Regions from separate parts of the Shewanella sp. NKUCC01_JLK genome, predicted to be linked through region 1. Evidence: riboswitches for the same ligand, from Rfam matches in the RefSeq annotation. Region 1 holds a riboswitch; the other holds the start of a gene.
What was found. Region 1 has a riboswitch for cobalamin ahead of KO537_RS03215 (TonB-dependent receptor). Riboswitches for the same ligand answer to the same signal wherever they lie in the genome.
Positions count from the first base shown of each region.

Region 2: another riboswitch for cobalamin. It lies ahead of KO537_RS02595 (ABC transporter ATP-binding protein); the one in region 1 lies ahead of KO537_RS03215 (TonB-dependent receptor).

Region 1 is NZ_JAHKRD010000002.1:211,087-223,146, reverse strand. Features, by position in the region: gene KO537_RS03240 (DUF3103 domain-containing protein) at 1-379, shown strand, start outside; gene azu (azurin) at 479-955, opposite strand; gene rbsK (ribokinase) at 1,250-2,161, opposite strand; gene rihA (pyrimidine-specific ribonucleoside hydrolase RihA) at 2,181-3,137, opposite strand; gene KO537_RS03220 (hypothetical protein) at 3,372-4,814, shown strand; cobalamin riboswitch at 4,949-5,184, shown strand; gene KO537_RS03215 (TonB-dependent receptor) at 5,293-7,254, shown strand; gene KO537_RS03210 (HDOD domain-containing protein) at 7,534-8,262, shown strand; gene KO537_RS03205 (LysR family transcriptional regulator) at 8,343-9,248, opposite strand; gene metE (5-methyltetrahydropteroyltriglutamate--homocysteine S-methyltransferase) at 9,449-11,719, shown strand; gene queG (tRNA epoxyqueuosine(34) reductase QueG) at 11,813-12,060, opposite strand, start outside.
Region 2 is NZ_JAHKRD010000002.1:54,458-66,517, reverse strand. Features, by position in the region: gene KO537_RS02620 (DUF3644 domain-containing protein) at 1-41, shown strand, start outside; gene KO537_RS02615 (hypothetical protein) at 384-890, shown strand; gene KO537_RS02610 (hypothetical protein) at 978-1,388, shown strand; gene metH (methionine synthase) at 1,777-5,511, opposite strand; gene KO537_RS02600 (histidine phosphatase family protein) at 5,780-6,505, shown strand; cobalamin riboswitch at 6,727-6,927, shown strand; gene KO537_RS02595 (ABC transporter ATP-binding protein) at 7,027-7,902, shown strand; gene KO537_RS02590 (iron ABC transporter permease) at 7,899-9,029, shown strand; gene cobT (nicotinate-nucleotide--dimethylbenzimidazole phosphoribosyltransferase) at 9,238-10,320, shown strand; gene KO537_RS02580 (adenosylcobinamide-GDP ribazoletransferase) at 10,427-11,215, shown strand; gene cobU (bifunctional adenosylcobinamide kinase/adenosylcobinamide-phosphate guanylyltransferase) at 11,212-11,838, shown strand; gene KO537_RS02570 (cobyric acid synthase) at 11,914-12,060, shown strand, end outside.

The DNA.
Region 1 (12,060 bases):
TTTAGATTATGCGGATACGACCTATTATCCGAATCAAATCATCATACATTGGGAGCGTTATCGTTGGGCGGCTGCGGACATGATCTTAATGGAGCATGACGATGGTACTAACTATAAAGTGTTGGCCACTAAGCTGTTGGAAGCGGCGGAGCAGATCTTAAAGTCGATCCCCGATCCTGAAGCTCAGGGTTATGCGCTGATCCCGCAAATTACCAATGGTATTTTAAGTGTGATGCCGGATGCTTGGTTCACCAATGACGATGACTTTGTCGACGTGTATTACACTTTACAGGAAGGGGTTGAATATCCTAACTTGAACGGCGCTAACGGTAATGCGATGACGAGCTTTGCGCCATTAGTCATCCAACCAAGACCATGATGAATTAGTGCGGCTAAATGCAATGGCTGAAATGTAAAAGCGGATCCTAAGATCCGCTTTTTTGTTTTTATCACTTAACGTTAGGCTAAGCCATTCACCTTAAGCTTTTAACTTGAAATTGCCTTGCATAATCGCCCAGTGACCTGGGAAGCTGCAGAAGAATTGGTAGGCTTCGGTGGCGCTCATACCGGCAGTGCTAAAGGTGATAGACGTTGATTCGCCACCGCCCACTAAATCTGTGTGTGCGATAACGCGCGTATCACCGGCTTTGACATAGGCTGCATCAGGACCGGCGCTCATACCTTCGGTCGCTACGGCTGACATATCGGCTGCCTTAGTTAATACCCAGTTATGGCCCATCGCTGCTTTTGGCAAGGTGCCTGAGTGGGTTAAGGTTAAGGTCACTTCTTTACAGCTTGCAGGTACTGACAGCTCTTTAGTGTCAAATTGCATTGCATCAGTGGCGGCAATTTTCAGTTCACATTCGTTGGCACTCGCTTGGCTAGCGAATAATAATCCTAGGCCGATTAGGCTAGTGCTGGTCACGTTACGTAAAGCTGTGCTTTTTGCTTTCATCTGGTACTTCCTTATTTGAACAAGGGTAGCCGAGCCGTTTTGACTCGGACATGCACCTGCCAGCATAAGCAATCTTCATTAAATGGGAATGAAATCAGCGTGTAAATTATGTATATGCAACTTTCGGTTGAAAGCTTACATTGTTATTGGCGGCAAAATTGTTAGCGGTAAACATAGGTGAGTACTTAGTTGGAGTGAACTAAGTACTCAGGAACTATTATTTATATATTTGATTTATAAATGATAATTTATAGGTTCTAACGCAGAGCGTCTACTTCAGAACGTCTTACGTTTTTAGTACGAAAGCTCCTGTCGATAGGGAATCGCACGTTGTGCACCAGGGCGAGTGACAGTAATGGCACTGGCTGCATTGGCAAATCCCACGGCTGCAGCAATCGACATGCCCTCGCTTAAGCCCACAACTAAGGCGCCATTGAAGGTATCCCCTGCGGCGACTGTGTCTATGGCCTGCACTTCAAACGCAGGTATTAGCCCATTAAAACCTGGGCTGCTGATATATGCGCCACGGCTACCTAAGGTTATGACCACAATCTTTACTCCCTGCTGGTGGAGAAGTTGCGCTGCCATGTGTGCATCATCAAGATGGTTGATCTCAACTCCCGTTAAGGCTTCTGCTTCGGTTTCATTGGGGGTAATAATATCTACCCACTTGAGTACATCTTGGCCAAGTGCCGTCGCTGGAGCAGGATTTAGCACAGTCGTCACGCCAAGATTCTTGGCTATTTGCAGCGCCTTTGCCACTGTGGCAGCGGGCGTTTCCAATTGTGCTAACAAGTACTCCGCATTAGCAAACAGAGCGTAATGAGCTTCTAAGTCATCGGGTGAAAGGCTGGCGTTGGCACCTGCGGCAACGCCAATCGTATTCTCACCGTTATCACCGATAAAAATCATGGCAGTGCCTGTGCTCAGTCCGGCTATTTGGCGGATCCCTTCCGCACTGATGCCATCTTTCATCCAGCTTTGACGCATATTATCGCCGATACTGTCTTGGCCGAGATGGCAGATAAAATCAGTGCGTGAACCTGATTTGGCTAAGCGTGCGCAGGCGACGGCTTGGTTGGCCCCCTTACCGCCCAGTTCGAGGCGATAATCTCGGCTCATTAAGGTTTGCCCTGCAGCGGGCAGGTACTCAAATTTCATCACATGGTCGGCATTTGCACTGCCGATAACGAGTATCTGGCTCATAGAAGACTCACTGTCATTTTTATCTGCGATTGAGATAAGTTGCATCATAGACGCGTAAACTGTCTACCAGTAAATCGACAAAGCCTTGCCTATCGATCCCAAACAGCACAGTCGCATTGGCGGCTTTACCTGTGAGCTGATAGCGATCGACCACTGTCATGCCTAAGGTCAACTCACTTTGGGTTTCAATACTTACCCAGCAATCTTGCGCCTCAAATAGCTCAGGTTTAAGCAACCAAGCGATAGTGCAGGGGTCGTGCAATGGCGCACCAATAAAGCCCCATTTAGGATCTCTGTGGTAAATCATAAAGAAATCCAATAATTCGGCGACGCACTGAGCAATTGGATTTTGAATCGCGCGAATATGTTCTATGTCTTCATCCATGATTTGCGCCTGATGAGTCACATCGAGCCCACACATAGTAATGGGAATACCGGATTTAAAGACAATATCGGCGGCTTCAGGGTCGACAAAAATATTAAACTCGGCGGCAGGCGTCCAATTGCCGACACCGGCTGCGCCGCCCATTAGCACTATGCGTTCGATCTTGGCGTGTAATTCGTGGTGGCTGGCGAGCAAAAGCGCGATATTGGTGAGTGGTCCTGTGGGGACGAGTGTCACAGGCTTATCGCTTTGGCGAATTTTCTTGGCCATCAGTTCTACGGCATTGAGTGTTTGTGGCGCAAAGCTGGGCTCTGGCAATGCAGGGCCGTCGAGTCCGGTTTCACCATGGACATTGTCGGCAATGATTAATTCGCGAGCTAATGGCTTGACGGCGCCGCCAGCGACAGGAATATCACTGCGATTTAATAAGGTTAAGATCCGCAGGGCATTATTGAGCGTTTTATCCGGCGTTTGGTTACCGGCGCTGGTGGTGACGGCCAGTGGAACCAGCTCTGGATGGGCGAGAGCTAAAATGAGCGCAATAGCGTCGTCATGGCCGGGATCGCAATCCAGAATAATAGGGCGAGTCATACTGTTACTCCTTTAAACAGCGGTGATGGGTGCTTAGAATAGCATGCCATCAGTTAGGCGCTAGCCTGAGGAGGGGACTTGCAGAGTAAACTGTGAGCATTTTCGTCTTTTTATCAACAAGCTGCTAGAATTCTGCCCATTTTTGACATTAGGCGATGTTAGGTAAATCCATTCTCGCTCTGTCCGCTGCACAACATTGAATGACATATCCAAGCAAATACAAGGAAATAAGTAATGCTCACTTATCGAATCACTTGGCCTAAGGCTTTACTCGCGGGCATGGTTGCCATGCAGATTTCTGGCTGTAGCGATCCTCAACCTATGGCCGTTCTGGAAAGTAATAACGAGTCATTGCTGCAGTTTGATAACGGCAAACTACTCCAACTTAAGGAAAATCCGAGTCCACAGTATCGCCATATTCCCTGTGATTTACCCGCAGTCGAGACTGTGGTCACCAACAGTTCGGCCTTTGCGGCGTTAACACAATCTGGTGAGGTGATCACTTGGGGCGACAGTTATGCTGGCGGTGATAGCAGGGAGGTGACGGAGCAGCTTAAGCAAGTTAAGCAAATCGTCCCAGTTAAGGACGGGTTTGCCGCGCTACGTCAAGATGGCACTGTGGTGTACTGGGGCAATGCGGGGAAATATAGCCTCGACAAAGCCCTACAAAACCGCATGACCAATATTACCAAGTTGTTCGCTAATCAAGAGGCCATTGCGGCCCTTGATGCTAATGGCAAGGTACACACTTGGGGTTATGGCCCCTACGGCGGCAATAGCTTACATGTGCAGGATCAATTAGTTGATGTTGTCGATATCTTTGCCAGAGGACGCAGTTTTGTCGCCCTCAAAAAAGAAGGTAGCGCGGTGATTTGGGGGCAGGTTGAAGAGTCGACCAATATGAAAAAGTTACTCCCGCAGCTTACGGATGTGGCGAAGATCGAATATTTTCAACACACCTATGCCGCCTTGAAAAAGGACGGCACTGTGGTGAGTTGGGGTTGGCGCAGTGATGCTTACTCGATCCGCAGCGCCTTAAAGGATGTGGCGAGTATGACGGCAAACAATTGTGCCTTTGCGATTTTAAGTCCTACGGGGGATGCGCATTTTTGGGGCGATGGGATTAACTGTGGTGTCGATTGGATTAAAAAAAACAATATCACAGGGGTAAAAGAGATTATCAGCATTGGCTCAGGCTTTTTATTACTGCGGGATAAGGCCGTGCCGCAAATAGTGGCCGACGATACTGATTACGCTCATATGTTTGGGTTTCACTATGCCCAAGAGATTCTTGATAAATATTGGCAGGAAGGCAGCATCATTACCCAAGGGCCTGCCTCCTTTGTGTTTACGCGTCCCGATGGCAAAGTGGTGCCTGTTGGTTATCGCGCCAACCGTGAAAATGTGGAGAAGTTGATTGCACGTATTCCGCGCCTTACTTGGTTAGATGGCGCAAATGACGGTTATGTTGGCATCAGCGAAAAGGGGGAGCTGGTCTCTTGGTCGATGAATTTGCCAATGTTCGACAAGTCGCCAGTGCAACCTGCTGACTCGTTAGTGATTAAACCGCTGGATTTTACCCCCGTTGCCCAATGTGAAACCCCTGAGCAGCGTCAGGCGATTTTGAGCAAAGACAGACCAAAACCTGCGGCAAAAAACTGGGATGGTGTTTTCTAGCTCATGTGAGTTTTCTCGCTAACTTGAGATTAATGGACTTTCATCCGTATAGACGTCTATAATGCGCGCGCTCAGGTCTGATATGCTCTGAGCCTTGTTGGGCGTTAACAGATTGTACGCCCTTTGAACCTAATTTTGAGTCAACCTTCTGTGGTGCTTACGATGATAGTGTCGTGAGATAATCGGGAAGCCAGTGAAATTCTGGCACTGCCCCCGCAACGGTAAAAGGTGAGAGAAGACCGCGTTTGATTGGTGTGTTCAAGAGTGAACCCGAAAGTCAGAATGTGAAAGGTCAGTCTCGCGTTAATCTAACTTTTAATGGATTAACATAGCCTAAGTCCGGAGACCGGCCCTAAAGGTGTTTTTGAGATTTCGGTGGGCAGATCTCAAAATGCGATAATCACCGTCAGTATTTACGACTGAATTAACGGTATCGTGGCGTCAATGCCCCGTTTTCCTTGCAGGAGTTAAAGGTAAAATGGGAACAAATCCAACAAAAATCGCGCTGCTGATCGGCAGCCTTTGCAGTTTTTCAATTATCGCGCCCGTTATGGCGGCTGACGATACCAGCACAGCTAAAGTCGACGAGCATCTTGTCGTGATCGGCCGCTCTGATAAGACCCCGTTAAATATTGCCGCCAATGTGAATGTGATTGATGCCGCTGCGATTGAAATGAGTGGCGCGACTAATTTGACCGACGTCTTACGCGGTCAAAGCGGTATTCAAATTTCGGATAACAATATTGGAACTAGCTTTGCTATGCGTGGTTTTAGCGCCAGCACTGCCGTTAATAACACACTGATTTTACTTGATGGTCGTCGTCTCAATAATATCGATATCGCCGCACCTAGCCTTAATGCCATTCCGCTTAATCAAGTGGATCGTATTGAAATTTTATCGGGTAGTGCAGGTGTACTTTATGGCGATCAAGCCGTGGGCGGGGTGATTAATATTGTCACTAAGTCCCCTGAAAATACTGGCGGCAGCGTGCAGTTATCTGGCGGTAGCTTTGATACCTATGAAGGTCGTGGTGATGTGTCTGGCGCGATCAACAAAGATTGGCGTTACTTTTTCACCGGTAGTTACAACCAAGGTGACAACTATCGCCAGCATAATGCCAACGAAACCGGCTCTATTCTTGGCCGCATTCAATATAAAACAGCCACAGACTCGTTCTTTGTTGAAACCAGCTACTACGATAACGATCGTGAAAATCCGGGCTCGCTTACTGAAAAGCAATTTAAAGACGATCCCCGTGCTTCATCAAATAAGGTAGAGTATGCCCACGAGATGACCACTGCGGCGCGAACGGGTTACCAGCATCAGCTTAATCAAAACTGGGCGCTGGCAGCGGATTTAGATTACAGCGATACCTTGGTGTCTTCTCTTAATTGGGGGGCGAACAGCCATAACACACGCTCACTGTTAATGTTTAGCCCTAAAGCGTTAGCGAATTACAGCACGCGTCAAGGCGAGCTAAACCTAGTCACAGGTTTAGACATCAGCCGTGGCAAGGCTGATTTTGACACTATGGCGCGCAGTAATGTGCAGCAAATGCAAAGCGCCTATCTACAAGCTACAGTGCCTTTAAGCCATACTTTAAGTTACGTTGTGGGTGGCCGTTATGCGCGGGTGACCGACGAGTTAGTCGATGGCAATGTCTATCCTAATGGCATGGATTTAGACGAAAATGCCCACGCATTCGAACTGGGTTTAAATTACCGCCCAACTGCGGAGCACAGACTCTACGTGCGCGCCGATGATAACTTCCGTTTTGCCAAAGTGGATGAGCAAGCTTATACATCGCCGGGCGTATTTGGCTTAAAGCCGCAAACAGGCCGTTCCTATGAGGCGGGTTGGGATTGGGCTGTCGCTAGTCAAACCCTGCGAGTCAGCCTATATCGTCTCGATTTAGAGGATGAAATTGTTTATGACTCGAGTGCAGTTAAACCCATAGGTGGAAATTTCAACGGTGCAAACGTTAATGCCGACGCTTCTCGTCGTTATGGCGCGGGTGCCGATTGGGATTGGCAGATCACTAAAGCGCTGCAGCTAGGGCTGGAATATAACTATACCGACGCCGAATTTACCGATGGTGCTAACGATGGCAAAGAGCTGTCTTGGGTGGCAAAACACACGGGACGCGGTTATGTCAGCATGGATTTTGCTGAGCATTTCCAAGTATTTGCCGAAGCTATCTACACGGGTGATCGTTTTATCGAAGGCGATAACGCTAATCAAGGTGATAAGCTAGCAAGTTACGTGCTTGGTAATTTAGCCTTGAATTATAATCGTGATGCTTGGCTTGCTAGTTTGCGTATCGATAATGTATTCGATAAAGATTATGTCAGTGCAGGTTATTACGGTGGCGATTGGGGGGATAGTTACTATTCTGGTCGAGGCCGTGATATTCGTTTCACTGTGGGCTACCGCTTCTAATTATTAATGAGCTATCTAATAACAAAGCCAGACTGAGTCTGGCTTTTTATTTTTTACGCTGAGTTCAAAGAATAAATCTTAAAATAGGTATAGTCTTGAATATCGTTTTAGTAGAGTGGTTTAATTGTCGTTATCTATAGTGTTAGCGGGCAGTCATCACTAAATAGGAGTAATTTATATTTTACTCTGCTGTTTATGGCTGAAATTCTTAGTATTTTAGGTATGATGTGAGCTGTAACCGAATCATCTTATTGTTAATAAACAGGTGTAAAGTGTCTTATGACTGATCTTGAGCAACAGGTTTTTACTCAAGTTAGAGCTATCATAGCGAACGAAGAGCAAGTGATTGGCCGCCGAGGAATTCTAATTCCACTCAAAAAAGCGATCCTTGCTGAAGGCGACATTCGTAATGTGATTGACATTATCTCGAGCGATCCCGCATTGGCAGCGCACATGCTTATGCGCAGTAATTCCGCACAGGCTGCTGTAGTGGAAAATCACAAAACTCGTTCGTTGAAAGAAGCTTTGATCCGCTTAGGTCAAGTTAATATCTATCGCTACGCTTTTACGTTCTATTTAAAAGAACGCCTCGATGAACTGCCACAGCCCTATAAAAAGTTGGTCCAAGGTTATTGGAAGCTGACTGAAGATATTGCAACGGATGCGGTAGATAGCTTAGCGGATATGGAAGGTGTGGAGGTTGATGCTGACGAAGTACAAACCTTAGCTCTGTTCAGTGTGTTCGGCCAAATTATCGCACTGACCGCATTTGCCTATTTAAATGCTAATGCCGAACAGTCATTTCCTTTAAGTGTGATTAAGTCATTGATTGATAATCAACAACAGACCTTAACCATCGAAGCGTTCGAGGCGTTAGATCTCGATCAGGATCTGCGTCAAGAATTTATGATCGCCCATAATTTGCGTCAGACCCGTAATCCTAATTCATCAGGGTTGATACTGCGCCGTGTCTTGTCTATGCGTGGATTGTTGATGAATCCGCTGTAATTTGTCGATGCTATGAAATAGTCATTTGACTCAATAAACAAGCCTGCATTCGCAGGCTTTTTTATTCAATGTCACCCGCATTAATTCGTCTTCTGCTGGCGGGATAAACCTTCCCTCGCCACCAGTTGTAACCAATTTTGGATCAATGCAGAGTTAGCACTGTGGCGGCGATAGGCACCAAATAGCGGTCGTTTCAGGCCTTCTTGGCCGAGTTTTACCGTAGCGAGACTCAGTCCATGTCCTTCATTAATCGACCAGCTTGGCAGTGCGGCTATGCCGTCTTTACAGGCGATGCGTTGCAATAACATCATGGTTAAATCACAGGTTTTTTGCTCGCCCGCCTCTATGCCCGCAGGCTCTAAAAAGTGGCGATAAATATCTAAACGTGTCAACGGCACTGGATAACTGATAATAGGCAAGTGTGCTAATTGCTTAGGGGTGACATAGGCTTCTTTCGCTAAAGGATGATCCTTAGCAACCACTAACCTCACTTCAAAATCAAACAAATGCTGGTAGGCGAGTGAATGCCCAGGCACAGGATCTGAGGTTAATACAATATCCAGTTCACCCATTTCTAAGGCATTGAGCGAGTCGAACAGATGACGGCTCGACAAGTCTAACTCGGCTGCCGGATGATCTTGCCTAAATTGCTCCATTACAGGCATTAACCAGCGAAAACAGCTATGGCACTCAATGCCGACACGCAACTGATTGGTTTCGGTTTCCAGCCCATTCTTCAAATCTGTCTCGGTTTCTAACACTTTAGGCAAAATTTCTTCGGCCAGATGCAGCAGGCGTGCACCTTCTTGGGTGAATGACAGTGGCTTACTCTTACGCACAAAAATGGGCGAGTTAATCCTTTGCTCCAACTCCTTAATCTGGTGGGAGAGGGCGGATTGAGTGACAAAACGTTTTTTGGCTGCGCCCGCCAAACTGCCGCTTTCTTTCAGGGCCATTAAGGTTCGCAGGTGTCTTAGTTCGATCATGTTCACTCCAAGTGAATTTCGCTCATGTTGTGCTTGAAATCAATTCGGTTGCTGGCATAGAGACTAACACAATAAACTTCTAGACGTCCAGACGCCCATTGTTATTTATCAAGGCTGAAGTGCTGAAAAGTGCCAAGAGAAAACAATCTGGTGGGTGCAAGTGCCGAATGTGGCTTATCTCAAATAAAGGAAGATAGAGTATGCAATTAAATAGTCTTGGGTTTCCCCGTATTGGGCGTCGTCGTGAATTGAAATTTGCCTTAGAAAAATACTGGCGTGGTGAGAGCACTCAGGTGGAATTACGTGAAGTGGCGAGTGAACTTCGCCGCACCCATTGGCAGTGGCAAGCTGCTGCGGGCATTGAGCAAGTTCCCGTAGGTGATTTTGCCTTTTATGATCAAGTGCTGACCTTAAGCGCGACTTTAAATGCCATTCCTGAGCGTCATCGTGGTGAAGGGACAATCGATCTCGATACTTTATTCCGTGTTGCCCGCGGCAGAGCGCCAACGGGACAAGATGCGCCAGCCTCTGAAATGACCAAGTATTTCAATACTAACTATCACTATCTGGTACCTGAGCTCAGCCAAAACCAAGTGTTTTCGATTGCCTATGAGCAATTTTTCGATGAAGTCAGTGAAGCGCAGTCCTTAGGCTATAAAGTAAAACCTGTGCTACTCGGCCCTGTTAGCTACTTGTTCCTTGCTAAAACCGTGGGCCAAGAGTTTGATAAGTTAAGCTTATTACCCAATTTATTAGCTGCTTATGCTGACATTTTGGCGCGTTTTGCTGCTCAGGGAGTGCATTGGGTACAGCTCGATGAGCCCATTCTCGCATTGGAATTGGATGGCGAATGGCAAACGGCGATCATTGAGGCGTATCAAGCACTCAGCACTGCGAAGGTGAAGATCCTTCTTACCAGTTATTACGGCGGTATCGCACACCATCAAGTGCTGGTATCGGCCTTGCCGGTCGCGGGGTTGCATGTCGATTTAGTCACAGCGCCGGATCAATTGGCAGTCTTTGCCAATGCGCTTGGTCAAGATCAAATTTTGTCGGCGGGTGTGGTCAATGGCCGCAACGTGTGGGCGGCAGAGGCGGATTTAATTGCCGAACGCATAGGCGCGGTTGCCCGTGATCTCGGAGATCGCTTGTGGATCGGTACTTCTTGCTCACTCCTGCACAGCCCTGTGGATTTAGAGGTGGAAGCCACGCTTGAGCCTGCGCTGCGTCAACAACTCGCGTTTGCGAAGCAAAAATTACTCGAACTGGCCAATGTGCGCCAATTGCTACTGGCACCTGAATCGGCCGCGGCAAAAGAGATTGTGCAAACCTGTTTGGCGCGCCGTGAGGCGAAAGCGCAGGCCGCCGACAGTCAAGTGATTGCCCGCGTTGCCGCGTTGACATCTGCCGATTATGAGCGCGTCAGTGATTTCAGCGTACGCCAAGCAGTGCAGCAGCAGAAATACCGTTTACCTCTGTTGCCGACCACCACCATTGGCTCCTTCCCACAAACACCAGCAATCCGTGGACTACGCAGTCGTTGGCGCAAGGGCGATCTGAGTGATGCACAATATACAGAGCAATTGCAGCAAGTCACCCGCGATACAATCGACCGCCAGCTTAAACTCGGTATCGATGTACTGGTTCATGGTGAGGCCGAGCGCAACGATATGGTGGAATACTTTGGTGAGCAGCTTGCGGGTGTTGGCTTTACCAAAAATGGTTGGGTGCAAAGTTATGGTTCACGCTGTGTTAAGCCGCCGTTGATCTATGGTGATGTTAGCCGTCCAAAGGCGATGACGGTTGATTGGGCCGAGTTTGCCCAAAGTCTCACCGACAAGCCTGTAAAAGGCATGCTGACTGGCCCGGTGACGATTCTGCATTGGTCATTCGCCCGTGAAGATATCGGCCGCGATGTGATTGCGACTCAGCTGGCGCTGGCGATCCGTGATGAAGTGGTGGATTTACAAAATGCCGGTATTGGCATTATACAAATCGATGAGCCCGCCTTCCGTGAAGGTCTGCCATTGAAACAAAGTGAATGGCAAGCCTACTTAGATTGGGCGGTGAATGCCTTTAAACTCAGCGCTGCTGGCGTGACTGATGAGACTCAAATCCACACCCACATGTGTTACAGCGAGTTTAATGACACCATTGCCGCGATTGCCGCCATGGATGCCGATGTGATTACTATCGAGACTTCGCGTTCACGGATGGAGTTACTCAACGCCTTTGAAGATTTTGAATATCCAAATGAAATTGGCCCCGGTGTGTATGACATTCATTCGCCAAACACTCCAAGTGTGGAGGCCATGGTGCACTTAATCGAGAAAGCGGCGCAAAAAGTGCCCGTACGTCAGCTATGGGTTAATCCAGATTGCGGCCTAAAAACCCGTACTTGGGATGAAGTTGAACCCGCACTGAAAAACATGGTCGATGCCACGCGAGAACTACGTCGCCGCCTTGGTTAATATTATGCTTGAGTGAAATATTTTTTTACTGAGCTTATTGAATTAGTAACAGCGGATGCTTATGCATCCGTTGTTTATTGCTTGCCGATTGACTTAAGCATCTCGCGGTAAGCCTTTTTCGATAATGCGCACCATGCGCTCGGTTTTGCGGCGGGCTTTTTGTTGTTCAGTTGCTGCGCTTTCAGCAAGGCGCGATTGCTGGGCATTAAGCGCCCATTCAATATGCTCACGCACTATCTCATCGATATCTTCGCTGTGATTGCGGGCGTTAAGTGCGGCAATAATGCTTGGGCTCGCGGGAGCGTTACCCAGTGCTACTGCAATATTACGTAGCCAACGTT
Region 2 (12,060 bases), 160 kb from region 1:
TCGTTGCTAAAGCTAAAAAAATGCTAAGTAAAAAGAAATAACCTAGTAAGGTTTCTGCTAAGAAAAATAAAGACCCCATTATTAAAAATAATGAGAAGAAATTATACAGGCATAGTTTTCGGGTGAAGGGACACTTTATCGAAAGCGTTAGCTATTTTCAAATAAGCACGAAGCCACCAACTAATGCTGGTAACTTCACTAAGGACGCCGAGGGATTTCCAAAAGAGGAACAGGCGTTTTTAACCTTTTGGTCGTGTGTGGGGGAGGGAGTCTCATGACCTTGATTTAAGAATGACTACGAAGTTTGTAACTACTGGTAGATGAGTATTTTTAAGTTTTACTCTGACACCATTTGTGATTACTTATTAAGCAAGGTGTGTGGAATGAATAGATTACTATTTACGGTTATAAGAGGGATTTTTTTTCCGATTTTTCTGTTATTCGTTACAGCATGTGGTTCTAATGCAATTTCTTATCAGCCTACACTAATGAGTTACAGTGAGGCGTTGAATGTTGTCGAGGAATTAACTATGACGCAACACTCAGAATGGAAACCTGATGAATTTGGAATAACGGATAAATATGTTTTTTGGAATTACGGCTTTGTTACTAACTCATCGAGTTCTGCTGCAATAATTGCTGACACAGCAATAGTTGGGAAAAGTCAGGCTGAAACGAAATTAAACAATGAGCGTATTTACTTTAGAACAATTAAAGGTGTGAAGTTACTTGATTGGCAGCGCAAGTTTAAGCAGTGGTATGTAGTCTCATTAGTTGATGCTGAAGATCGTATCACAAAGCACGCCTTGAGAACTCGAAGTCTTGATGATGCGAAGAGGTTTATGGATGCAATGGAGTCGATAATTAGGGAAAGAAAAGACTCGCAGTAGTAGCTTGACAATGATGGTTGTTTTTAACGATTTCTTGCTCTGGTGTGGAATGGGATTCCACGACTTTGATATTTTATAAGAGTTTTTATGAAAAAAATTAGTTTTTTTGGTATGAGCATAGTGCTTGCTTTGACACTTGTTATCGGCCTTGCTGTTGATTTTTTGGTTGAATTTAAGTCTGAATCGATTTTTATGCAGATGAATATTTTTAGCTTTAAATTATTGTTTTCGTTACTTAGTATGCTCTGTTTGTATATTGCTATTGCAGTCACTTTTAATTTGAAACTGTTACCTATGCTTATAGGTAAAGATTATCCGTCAAATTACTTTAAATGGTCTAAATTTCGACTTATAGAAGTTTTCTTTTTATTTAACTTATGGGCTATGGGGCATTTTCAATATTTCACCGTCGTAATAGTTAATTTAGCTTTGGTTGAGTTGATACACTTATATTTAGTTTATAAAAGTATCAATGATAAGCTCGAGTCTACTATATAAATTGGTATGTTGAGGACAATAAGGCTTGTGGAGTTGGCATAACTCTTTCAATGCGAAAAGTTAACTCTAATGCCACAGAAGTTCACTGATCCCCTGCGAAGTTGCTGAAGGGCGTTGAAGAAAATAGCGTGAGCGAGGCATGGATGCCTCGCTAGCTTTCGGGGTACAGGATGTACCATCGGAAGCGTTAGCGATTTTTGAATAAGCACGAAGCCACTAATCAATGCATGTAACTTCGCTAGGGGCGTCTTGGAGAATCCAAGGAGGATAGGACGAGCAGTCCTCCTTGGTCGGGTGTGGGGTGAAGCCCCACGACCTTTCGGTCGCAAGACCGATCTTAGATCTCAAACCGCGTTAGCGTAATAAAGATCCTGACTATTTCTAAAAATCAGTCAGGATCATAATCCAACACTGGCGCCAGCCACTTCTCCGTTTCCGCAATGCTCATCCCTTTACGCTTGGCATAATCTTCCACTTGATCGCGGCCGATATTACTCACGCCAAAGTAGCGCGATTTCGGGTGGGCGAAATACCAGCCCGATACTGCCGCTGTGGGGAACATGGCGTAGCTTTCGGTGATGTTCAAGTCGATAGTTTCATCGGGCTTGAGCAAGTCCCATAACAAGCCTTTTTCTGTGTGGTCTGGGCAAGCTGGGTAGCCTGGTGCGGGGCGTATGCCTTTGTATTTCTCGCGGATTAAGGCTTCGTTGCTTAACTGCTCGTCGGCCGCATAACCCCAAAACTCTTTACGTACCCGTTCGTGCATCCGCTCGGCAAAGGCTTCGGCTAAACGGTCGGCTAAGCATTTGAGCATGATGGCGTTGTAGTCGTCGTTGTTGGCTTCAAAACGTGCCACATGTTCGTCTATGCCGTGGCCTGTGGTCACCGCAAAGCCGCCCATGTAATCGGCGACGCCTGAGTCTTTTGGCGCAACAAAGTCGGATAGGCAGAAGTTGTCGTTGCCGACACGCTCAAGCTGCATCCGCAGGTGATGTGTGGTCATTTCGACTGTGGTGCGCGATTCATCTGTGTAGAGCTCAATGTCGTCGTAATTCACGGTATTGGCTGGGAATAAGCCGATAACCGCTTTTGCCGTGAGCCACTTTTCTTCGATGATTTGTTTGAGCATGGCCTGACCATCGGCGAACAGCTTTTGCGCTTCTTCACCGACCACTTTATCGGTGAGGATTTCAGGGTAATGGCCGTGCAATTCCCACGAGCGGAAAAACGGTGTCCAGTCGATACGCTCGACTAAGTCTTCTAATGGATAATTATCAAATACTTGGCGACCGAGCACGTTTGGCGTGAACGGGGTGTAATTGGCCCAATCGTGTTGGCAGCGGTTTTCACGGGCCGCTTCGAGTGACACTATCTCTTTGCGCTTTGCTTGGGATAGGCGCTTAGTGCGCATGTCGTCGTATTCGGCATAGGTTTCGTCTATGGTCGCTTGGCGAGTCTCGTTGTTGATGAGCTTACTCACCATAGGCACGGCGCGGGACGCATCGGCGATATAAATGGCGCCATGGGGATAATGGGGCGCAATCTTCACCGCAGTGTGGATTTTCGAGCAAGTCGCACCGCCGATAATCGCCGGAATGGTTAAGCCTTCGCGGTGGAAGGTTTTCACGTTGTGCACCATTTCGTCCAGACTCGGCGTGATGAGGCCCGACATGCCGATGATATCGATATTGTGTTCTTTCACGGCGTCGAGAATTCGCTCCACCGACACCATCACACCTAAATCGAATACCTCAAAACCGTTACAGGCGAGCACTACACCGACGATATTCTTGCCGATATCGTGCACGTCACCTTTTACTGTCACCATCAAAATCTTGCCGTTAGATTGGCCTTCGACCTTTTCTAGCTCGATATAGGGGTTTAAGTAAGCCACAGCTTTTTTCATCACCCGCGCCGATTTCACCACCTGCGGCAGGAACATTTTGCCCGAGCCGAACAAGTCGCCGACCACGTTCATGCCGTCCATCAAGGCGCCTTCAATCACATCCAGCGGACGTTTCGCTTCTTGGCGAGCGGCTTCGGTATCTTCATCGATAAATTCGGTAATGCCTTTGACGAGCGCATGGGATAAGCGTTGGCTCACCGGCCAGATGCGCCATTCTAAATCTTCTTTTTTACCGACCTGCGCGCCATCACCGCGGAATTTCTCCGCGATTTCAAGTAACTGCTCGGTATTGCTTGAGCCTTCAATTGGGCAGGGCAAGTTAAGCACTACGTTTTCGACCCGTACTTTAAGCTCAGGATCGATATCGTCGTAAATGGCTAACTGGCCCGCGTTGACAATCCCCATGTCCATGCCGACTTTGATGGCGTGGTACAGGAAAACGGCGTGGATCGCTTCGCGCACTGGGTTGTTACCGCGGAATGAGAACGACACGTTCGATACGCCGCCCGAAATCATCGCGTGGGGCAGGGTGGCTTTAATCGCTTTAATGGCATCAATAAAATCGACGGCATAGTTGTCGTGTTCATCGATACCGGTGGCGATGGCGAAAATATTCGGGTCGAAGATGATGTCTTCTGGCGGAAAGCCGACCTTGTCGACCAGCACCCGATAGGCGCGGGTACAGATTTCGATTTTACGTGCCTTAGTATCGGCCTGACCTTGTTCGTCGAATGCCATGATAATGGCCGCCGCGCCGTAGCGTTTCACTAAGGTGGCTTGCTCGATAAACTTGGCTTCGCCTTCTTTGAGGGAAATAGAGTTAACTATGCCCTTGCCTTGAATACATTTGAGGCCAGCTTCGATCACTTCCCATTTAGAGGAGTCGATCATAATAGGTACGCGGCTGATGTCGGGCTCAGAGGCAATCAAGTTTAAAAACTTGTGCATGATCTCGGCGCCATCGAGCATGCCTTCGTCCATGTTGATGTCGATGATCTGTGCGCCGCTTTCGACCTGCTCGCGAGCCACATCAAGCGCTTGCTCAAACTTGCCTTCTTTGATCAGCTTTAAAAACTTGGCCGAACCTGTAACGTTGGTGCGCTCACCCACGTTAACGAACAGTGTATTGGCATCGATAGTCAGTGGTTCCAAACCTGCCAAGCGGCAAGCTACCGGAATGTCCGGCAAAATACGCGGATCGTGACGGCTCACCGCTTCGCGGATCACGCGGATATGTTCAGGCGTACTACCACAACAACCACCGATAATATTGAGCATGCCTTCGCGCGCCCAATCTTCGATCACATTCGCCATGTCCTCTGGGGTTTCATCGTAACCGCCAAACTCGTTCGGTAGGCCAGCATTCGGATGCGCCGACACATAGCACTCGCTGATGCGGGATAATTCTTCTACATAGGGGCGCAATTCTTTTGGCCCAAGTGCACAGTTTAAACCGATAGATAACGGCTTGATATGGCGAAGGGAATTGTAAAAGGCTTCAGTCGTTTGGCCAGTCAGTGTGCGGCCAGAGGCATCGGTAATGGTGCCCGAAATCATGATCGGCAATCTGTCTTTAGAATGCTGACCGAATAAGTCATCAAATACCGATTCAATCGCAAACAGCGCGGCTTTGGCGTTTAAGGTATCGAATATGGTCTCGACCATAATGATATCCGCGCCACCCTCAATCAGCGCCTTAGTGGATTCTTTGTAAGCAGTCACTAACTCATCGAAGCTGACGTTGCGATAACCAGGGTCGTTCACATCAGGGCTAATCGAACACGTACGGTTAGTGGGTCCTAACACACCGGCGACGTAGCGTGGAATGCCTGTGGCAGCAAAGGCTTCATCACAGGCTTCACGGGCGAGGCGCGCGCCGACTAAGTTAATTTCGGCGGACAGCGACTGCATGTCGTAGTCGGCCATGGCGATGGTGGTGGCGTTAAAGGTGTTGGTTTCAATGATGTCGGCACCGGCGTTTAAGTAGTCGGTGTGAATTTGTTTGATGATGTGAGGCTGTGACAAGACCAATAAATCGTTGTTGCCTTTGACGTCAGTGTGCCAATCTTTAAAGCGTTCGCCGCGATAGTCCTCTTCTTCCAGCTTGTAGCCTTGGATCATAGTGCCCATGGCACCGTCTAAGATCAGAATGCGCTCTGCAAGCTGTTTGCGTATGTCTGCCAATATCTGGCCGGCTTTGGTAGAGGGTATCGTCATAAATAATTACCTTAAATACAGCTAAGTTAAGTCCAAAAATCGGCCATTGTTATGCTAAGTGCATTTTATTGTCGTCAGCCGACATTTTTTAATACTTGTTCTTAAAAATTTGTTTTGGACATTTAAACGTATAGACGTCCATAATACGCGACTTATGATTGTCAGGGCAAGATGAAAGTCAAAGGCATTAGGAGCGAGAATCGAGAATCAAGAATTTAGGCCCTTGGCTTGAGTTCCTAGCATCTAGTCCCTAACTAAAAAGGCATATATGAAACAAGTTCGATTGTTATTGTTACGCCACGGTGAGTGTGAAGGCGGCGCTATTTTGCGGGGTCGTGTGGATGTGCCTTTAAGCAAAAAGGGTTGGCAACAAATGTCGGCAGCAGTTGAGTCACAGGCCAGCGTGTGTAGCGCGATTTATAGCTCGACTTCACGCCGCTGCGCCGATTTTGCCCACGCTTTTGCCGCCGAGCTGCATTCGACGGCGGCACTGATATCTGAGTCAAGGCCATTACAGGCGCAGTTTTTGTCGGGTTTACAGGAAATTGATTTTGGCGATTGGGACGGTTGTCGACTCGATGAGCTGTATCAGCAAGAGGGCAAACGCTTAGCGGCCTATTGGCAAAACCCTTGGCAAACACCGCCGCCCAATGGGGAAACTATGGCCAGTTTCGAGTCGCGGGTGAATGGGACGATTGACCAGATACTCGCCGCCGAGTTTGAACGATTGACCCTTGACTCACATAAAATGGGTAATGAAAACAGTGCCGTTAATGAAAACGGTGACAATATGCCAGCCACTCAAGTGTGGGTCGTGACCCACGGCGGTGTGATCCGTCACTTAATGGCGCGTGCCTTAGGGGTTGAACGGGCGGTGGGGTTTTATAGTCAACTCGATTTACCCGTGGCGGCCGTGGTGACTATTAATGTGCTGCAAGATGAACAGGGTGCCTGCTATTGGCGTTTAGATTGGCCGAGTGGGCGCAGGTGTTGAGGCCTTATTTCACTATCTCGGCGCTATCATGTAGGCGTGATCGTTTGGCGAGAATAAGCTGACATGAAAATATTCTGATTTAAACAGCATTGCCTAATGGGATAGATGTAGGATAATGCTTTTCCCTGACGTTTGAACGAGATAGCGTATTACATGCGCAATGAGTGATAACGTCGCAGAAATAGGTGTTGGGAATAGACTCTCTTTGTTCGAATCGCTCCGTTGTTTTTATTCACAGTGGCGTTGTTAACAAAGAGCATATCAACCCAAACATAATAGGGAATCGGGGAGCTGCTCGTCAGTCAGCCCGAACTGTGCCCGCAACTGTGAGTAGTTTAAAGAAGCACCTAGAATCTAGATTCTAGAGCCTAGCTCCTTCTTTTCTACGAGTCAGGAGACCTGCCTATTTCTGTTATCGCTGCGTGCAGCCTTAGTTCTCGAGCGGGTGACTCGAGGGAGCAGATGACAATATGCACAACCTTTTTTTATACAGGTTTGGACTCGATAGGAGCGCCGCTTAGGTGAAACTTTCCGCAATCCAAACTAATAGCCCCGTGAATGACACTAACCCATCATTGAGCCCGTCAGTCGCGCTCAATGTGAGCCAGTTGAGCTGGTGTATCGATGGCAAAACCATTCTTTCCAATATTAACTTTACGCTGACAACGGGGCAGATGCTGGGGTTGATTGGCCCTAACGGTGCGGGCAAGTCTAGCTTGTTGCGATGTTTGTATCGGTTTGTTCGCCCGACTCAGGGCAAAATTACCCTTTTTGATCAAGATATTGAGCGTTTGTCGCCCAAGGCGTTTGCCTGTCGCGTTGCCGTAGTGCAGCAGGATACACCGCACTATTTTGACCTCACCACAGAGCAATTGGTCAGCATGGGCTTAACGCCCCACAAGGGCATGTTTGATACCAATTCGAGCTGTGATACTGAGCGTATTGCTAAGGCTTTAGAGAAAGTTGGCTTGAGCCATAAGATGCACCAACAATATGAGCACTTATCTGGCGGTGAAAAGCAACGCGCCTTGATTGCCCGCGCCATAGTGCAGCAGCCGCAGCTTTTAATCCTCGATGAGCCAACGAACCACCTCGATGTGCGCTATCAAATTCAAATCCTCGAATTGGTGCGTAGCCTTGGCATCAGCGTGATTGCCTCTATTCATGATCTTAATTTAGCCAGTGCCCTGTGCGACAGTTTGCTGTTGATCCATAACGGGGAAGTCAGCGCTATGGGGACGCCAACCGAAGTATTAACCGAGGCGCGAATTGGTGATGTGTTTGGCGTGTGTGCTCAGGTATCGCCCCATCCACAACATAAAAAGCCCTTAATCAGCTATTTTTATGGTTACCACCATGTAGATCATGGCCTGAATGAGCGAGGCGAGGGTGGATGACTCAGGGGAGTAAACAATATTTCATCTCATATTTGGGGCGTATCGTGACACCGTTGACGAGACAACAACTGATGCTGCTCGTATTAGGTATCATCACTTTGATAACGCCTATTGCCGCGACGAGTTTTGGTGCGGCGAACATCAGTTTTACGGATGTTATTCAAGTATTTATCAATAAGGCGACGAACCTCACTCAAGCCAATGGCATGACCGAACGCATTGTGATGGAGCTCAGGCTACCGCGCATTTTACTTGCCTTTGTGGCGGGTGCGGGTTTGTCACTGGCGGGCAGTGTGTTGCAAACCGTGACTCGCAATCCGCTCGCCGATCCCTATTTGTTTGGCATTAGCTCTGGCGCGTCCTTTGGCGCTGTGGTGATGTTGACCTTATTCACTGGCTCTGGATTTTTTGATAATGCGGGCATGGCGGCACATTCTGGGCTTTTTAGCGGTTCGGGTGCCTTGTCTGGATTACTTTGGTTTAGCTTGCCCTTGGGCGCTTTTATTGGCGCGAGTTTGTCGGTGTTGATAGTGCTTGCTTTGTCAGGCTTAGGGCTCAATAGTCAAGTGGAGCGCATGCTGCTCTCTGGTGTGGCGACCTCCTTTATGTTCGGCGCATTAACGAGTCTGCTGCTGTATTTCGCCAGTCCGCAGGCGACAGCCTCTGTGCTGTTTTGGAGTTTAGGCAGTTTCGCTAAGGCCAGTTGGTCCTTGTTAGTACTGCCGACACTGGTGATTGGCGCGAGTTTATTCATTATTTTAGGCATGAAACGGCAGATCATGGCGTTGCAGGCGGGGGATGAAACGGCGCATACCTTAGGGGTGAATGTGCCTAAGCTGCGGCTCAATATGTTGCTGCTCTGCTCCTTGATTACCGCTATTTTGGTGGCTACCTGTGGCGGTATCGGTTTTGTCGGGTTAATGATCCCCCACACAGTGCGCATGCTGTTTCCCGGTCGTCAGCCGATTTTATTAACGGCGCTGGTGGGCGGATTATTTATGGTGTGGATTGATGTATTAGCGCGCTGTCTATTGGGTAATCAAGAGTTGCCTGTGGGCATTATCACGGCCGCCATAGGTAGCATGTTCTTTTTGCTGATTTTGCGTAAGCGTAGAGTCATGCCGTAAATACAAGGTCATGCCGTAGGCACCTAGTCAGGATGTAAACCCAGAGTTAAGTCGTCATCCTAGAGTCATGTCGTAAGTGCAGGCTGGCGGGATAATCAGTATTTCTGTTGATATCCCACCCGCGATTGGAAATGCACAATTGGACATGTTCGTCATAGACGCGGGATGCGTTGTGGTTATTTAATGTAGATTACAAAGTGGAGTGTGGATGTCTCAGTCAGCCGTGTCTTTTCAAATAAGCCCTGTGAGTAAAGCGCAGGATCTGGTGATTCTGCAGAAAATTGATCTTAAGACTAAGCCGCCCGGTGCCTTAGGTCAGCTCGAATCCTTAGCCTTGCAGATTGCCCGCGTGCAAGCGACTGATTTGCAACAAACGGAGCAGCCACAAACGGATGTCCTCAAAATAGTCCATCCAACCATGTTAGTGTTTGCGGGGGATCATGGCATTGCCGCAGAAGGTGTGTCGATTGCCCCTAGCGAAGTGACTCACCAAATGGTGCAAAACTTTGCCCATGGCGGCGCGGCGATTAACGTTTTTTGTCGGCAGGTGGGCTTTAAGCTCGAAGTGATCGATTGCGGTATGTTAACGCCAGTTGAAGGAGTTGAAGGTATTATCGATCAACGTCTTGGCGCTGGAACGGGTGCAATCCATTTAGAGCCCGCGATGGCGCTTGAAACCGTCGATAAAGGCTTTGCTATGGCGCGCGATTTGATTGAACGTCACCATCAAGCGGGTTGTAACTTAGTCGCCTTTGGTGAAATGGGCATAGGCAATACCTCCTCTGCTGCGGCCATTATGGCGGCGATCATGCAGCTGGATGTGATTGATTGTGTCGGCCGTGGTACTGGCATTAATAGCGAAACCTTAGAACGTAAACTGATGCTGATTGAACTGGCGTTATTGCTGCATCAAAGCGCCTTAACTGGGCCTAAGTCAGTGTTAGCTTGCCTAGGAGGTTTTGAAATTGTGCAGATGACGGGGGCTATGTTAGCTGCCGCTGAACGTAAAATGCTGGTGGTCGTGGACGGTTTTATCGCGACAGCGGCAGCATTAGTCGCGGTGCAAATCGCCCCCAATGTGCGTGATTATTTGATTTTTGCCCATCAATCCGATGAGCAAGGTCATCTGCGAATGTTAGAATTTTTGCAGGCTAAACCTTTATTATCCCTAGGGCTGAGATTAGGCGAAGGTACGGGGGCTGCGTTGGCATTGCCGCTTATTCAAGCCTCAGTAAATTTTTACAATCAAATGGCGAGTTTTAGTGATGCGGGGATTGAGGCTGTTGTATGATGTGCTCTGCTAAGTCGCTTATTTTACTTATTTAAAATAATAGCCTTTTAGCCAACCGTTTTAATTTTAAACCTTGCAGCAAGTGTGAATTCACTAAGGATGCTTTATGTCAGAACGCGAAAGCTGGCACAAAGAGATAGATTTATTTTTAGTTGCCATGGGCTATTTTACCCGCATTCCTATGCCTAAGTGGGTCGAAGTCGATAGCGATAAGTTGAATAAGGCCAGCCGTTATTTCGGTCTCGTCGGTCTTCTGGTCGGTTTGTTAAGCGCCATAGTGTTTTGGCTGACGCAGAACTGGCTCCCCGCCGGCGTTTCTGTTCTTTTAGCTATGTTGGTTGGCGTCTTGCTCACGGGCGGATTCCATGAGGATGGCCTCGCCGATACCTTCGACGGTTTTGGCGGGGGTTGGACGGCTGAAGACAAGCTGCGGATCATGAAAGACTCGCGCCTTGGCAGTTATGGCGCACTGGCGCTGATGTTGGCCTTGCTGCTGAAATGGCAGTTGCTAGTCGAGTTGGCCCTGTACGATCCTGTCGTGGCGGGTTCTGCACTTATCGTCGCGCACACAGTGAGCCGTGTGGTATCAGCCAGTATCATCTTTAGTGAAAAATATGTCCGCGATGACGAGACCAGTAAGTCTAAGCCGCTATCGCAACATCAAGGCATTAATGAGCTGCTTATCCTGATCGCCAGCGGCGTATTAGTGCTGTTATTCCTCAAGGGGTTAGCGGCATTGTCATTGCTGTTGGTGATGATAGGACTGCGCCGTTTGATCATAGTGATCTTTAGACGCCAGATTGGCGGTTACACGGGTGATACCTTAGGCGCGGCGCAGCAAATATCTGAAATCGTGTGTTATTTTGTATTACTCGTTGTGGGTAACATACTGTGATCCACCTCGTCCTAGGCGGCGCCCGTAGCGGTAAGAGTCGCTACGGCGAAGCCTTAGTGCGTCAGTACACTGCGCTTGGCTTCGATGCCTGCTATGTGGCGACGGCGCAGGCGCTAGATGATGAAATGGCGACACGTATCGCCAAGCATCAAGCGGGACGATCGGACGATGGTATCGAATGGCAATTGTTTGAAGAGTCGCTCGCCCTCACTGCACTGCTAAAACGGTTAGCAAAACCTGGGCGAGTGATTTTAGTAGACTGTTTAACCCTTTGGTTAACGAATCAATTACTTGCATCGAACATTAACATCGATGATGAACCCGCGCCGACTGAGTGGAATGCGACTGACTTTGCCGTTTCCACCTTTGCCACTTCAACCTCTGACGATAAAGCTTATGCGAGTTGGCAGGCCGAGAAAACCGCTTTTGTGGATTCCCTCGTCGAGCTTGAGGGAGTGGTGATTTTGATCAGTAACGAAGTCGGTTCTGGCATAGTGCCCTTAGGTGAGTTGAGCCGACAATTTGTCGATGAAGCGGGCTGGTTAAACCAAGCCGTAGCCGCATTGGCTGACAATGTCACCTTAGTGGTCGCTGGTTTACCCTTAGCATTGAAACCACTTTAATCTAACTAAGTTAAGTGATGTTGAGACTGAGCTTTTATCTTTATACCTGCAAACTAGAATAAGCCTTTTAAACCTATGTCCTCTCCAAACACAGACAACACAGCCTGTGCTAATGCACTCGATACCGCTGACACTCTTGCAGTTAATACGCCAGCAATTAATACGCTTGCGGTTAATTCACCTCGTCGCGCAAAAGTCTTGATGGTGCAGGGCACAACATCG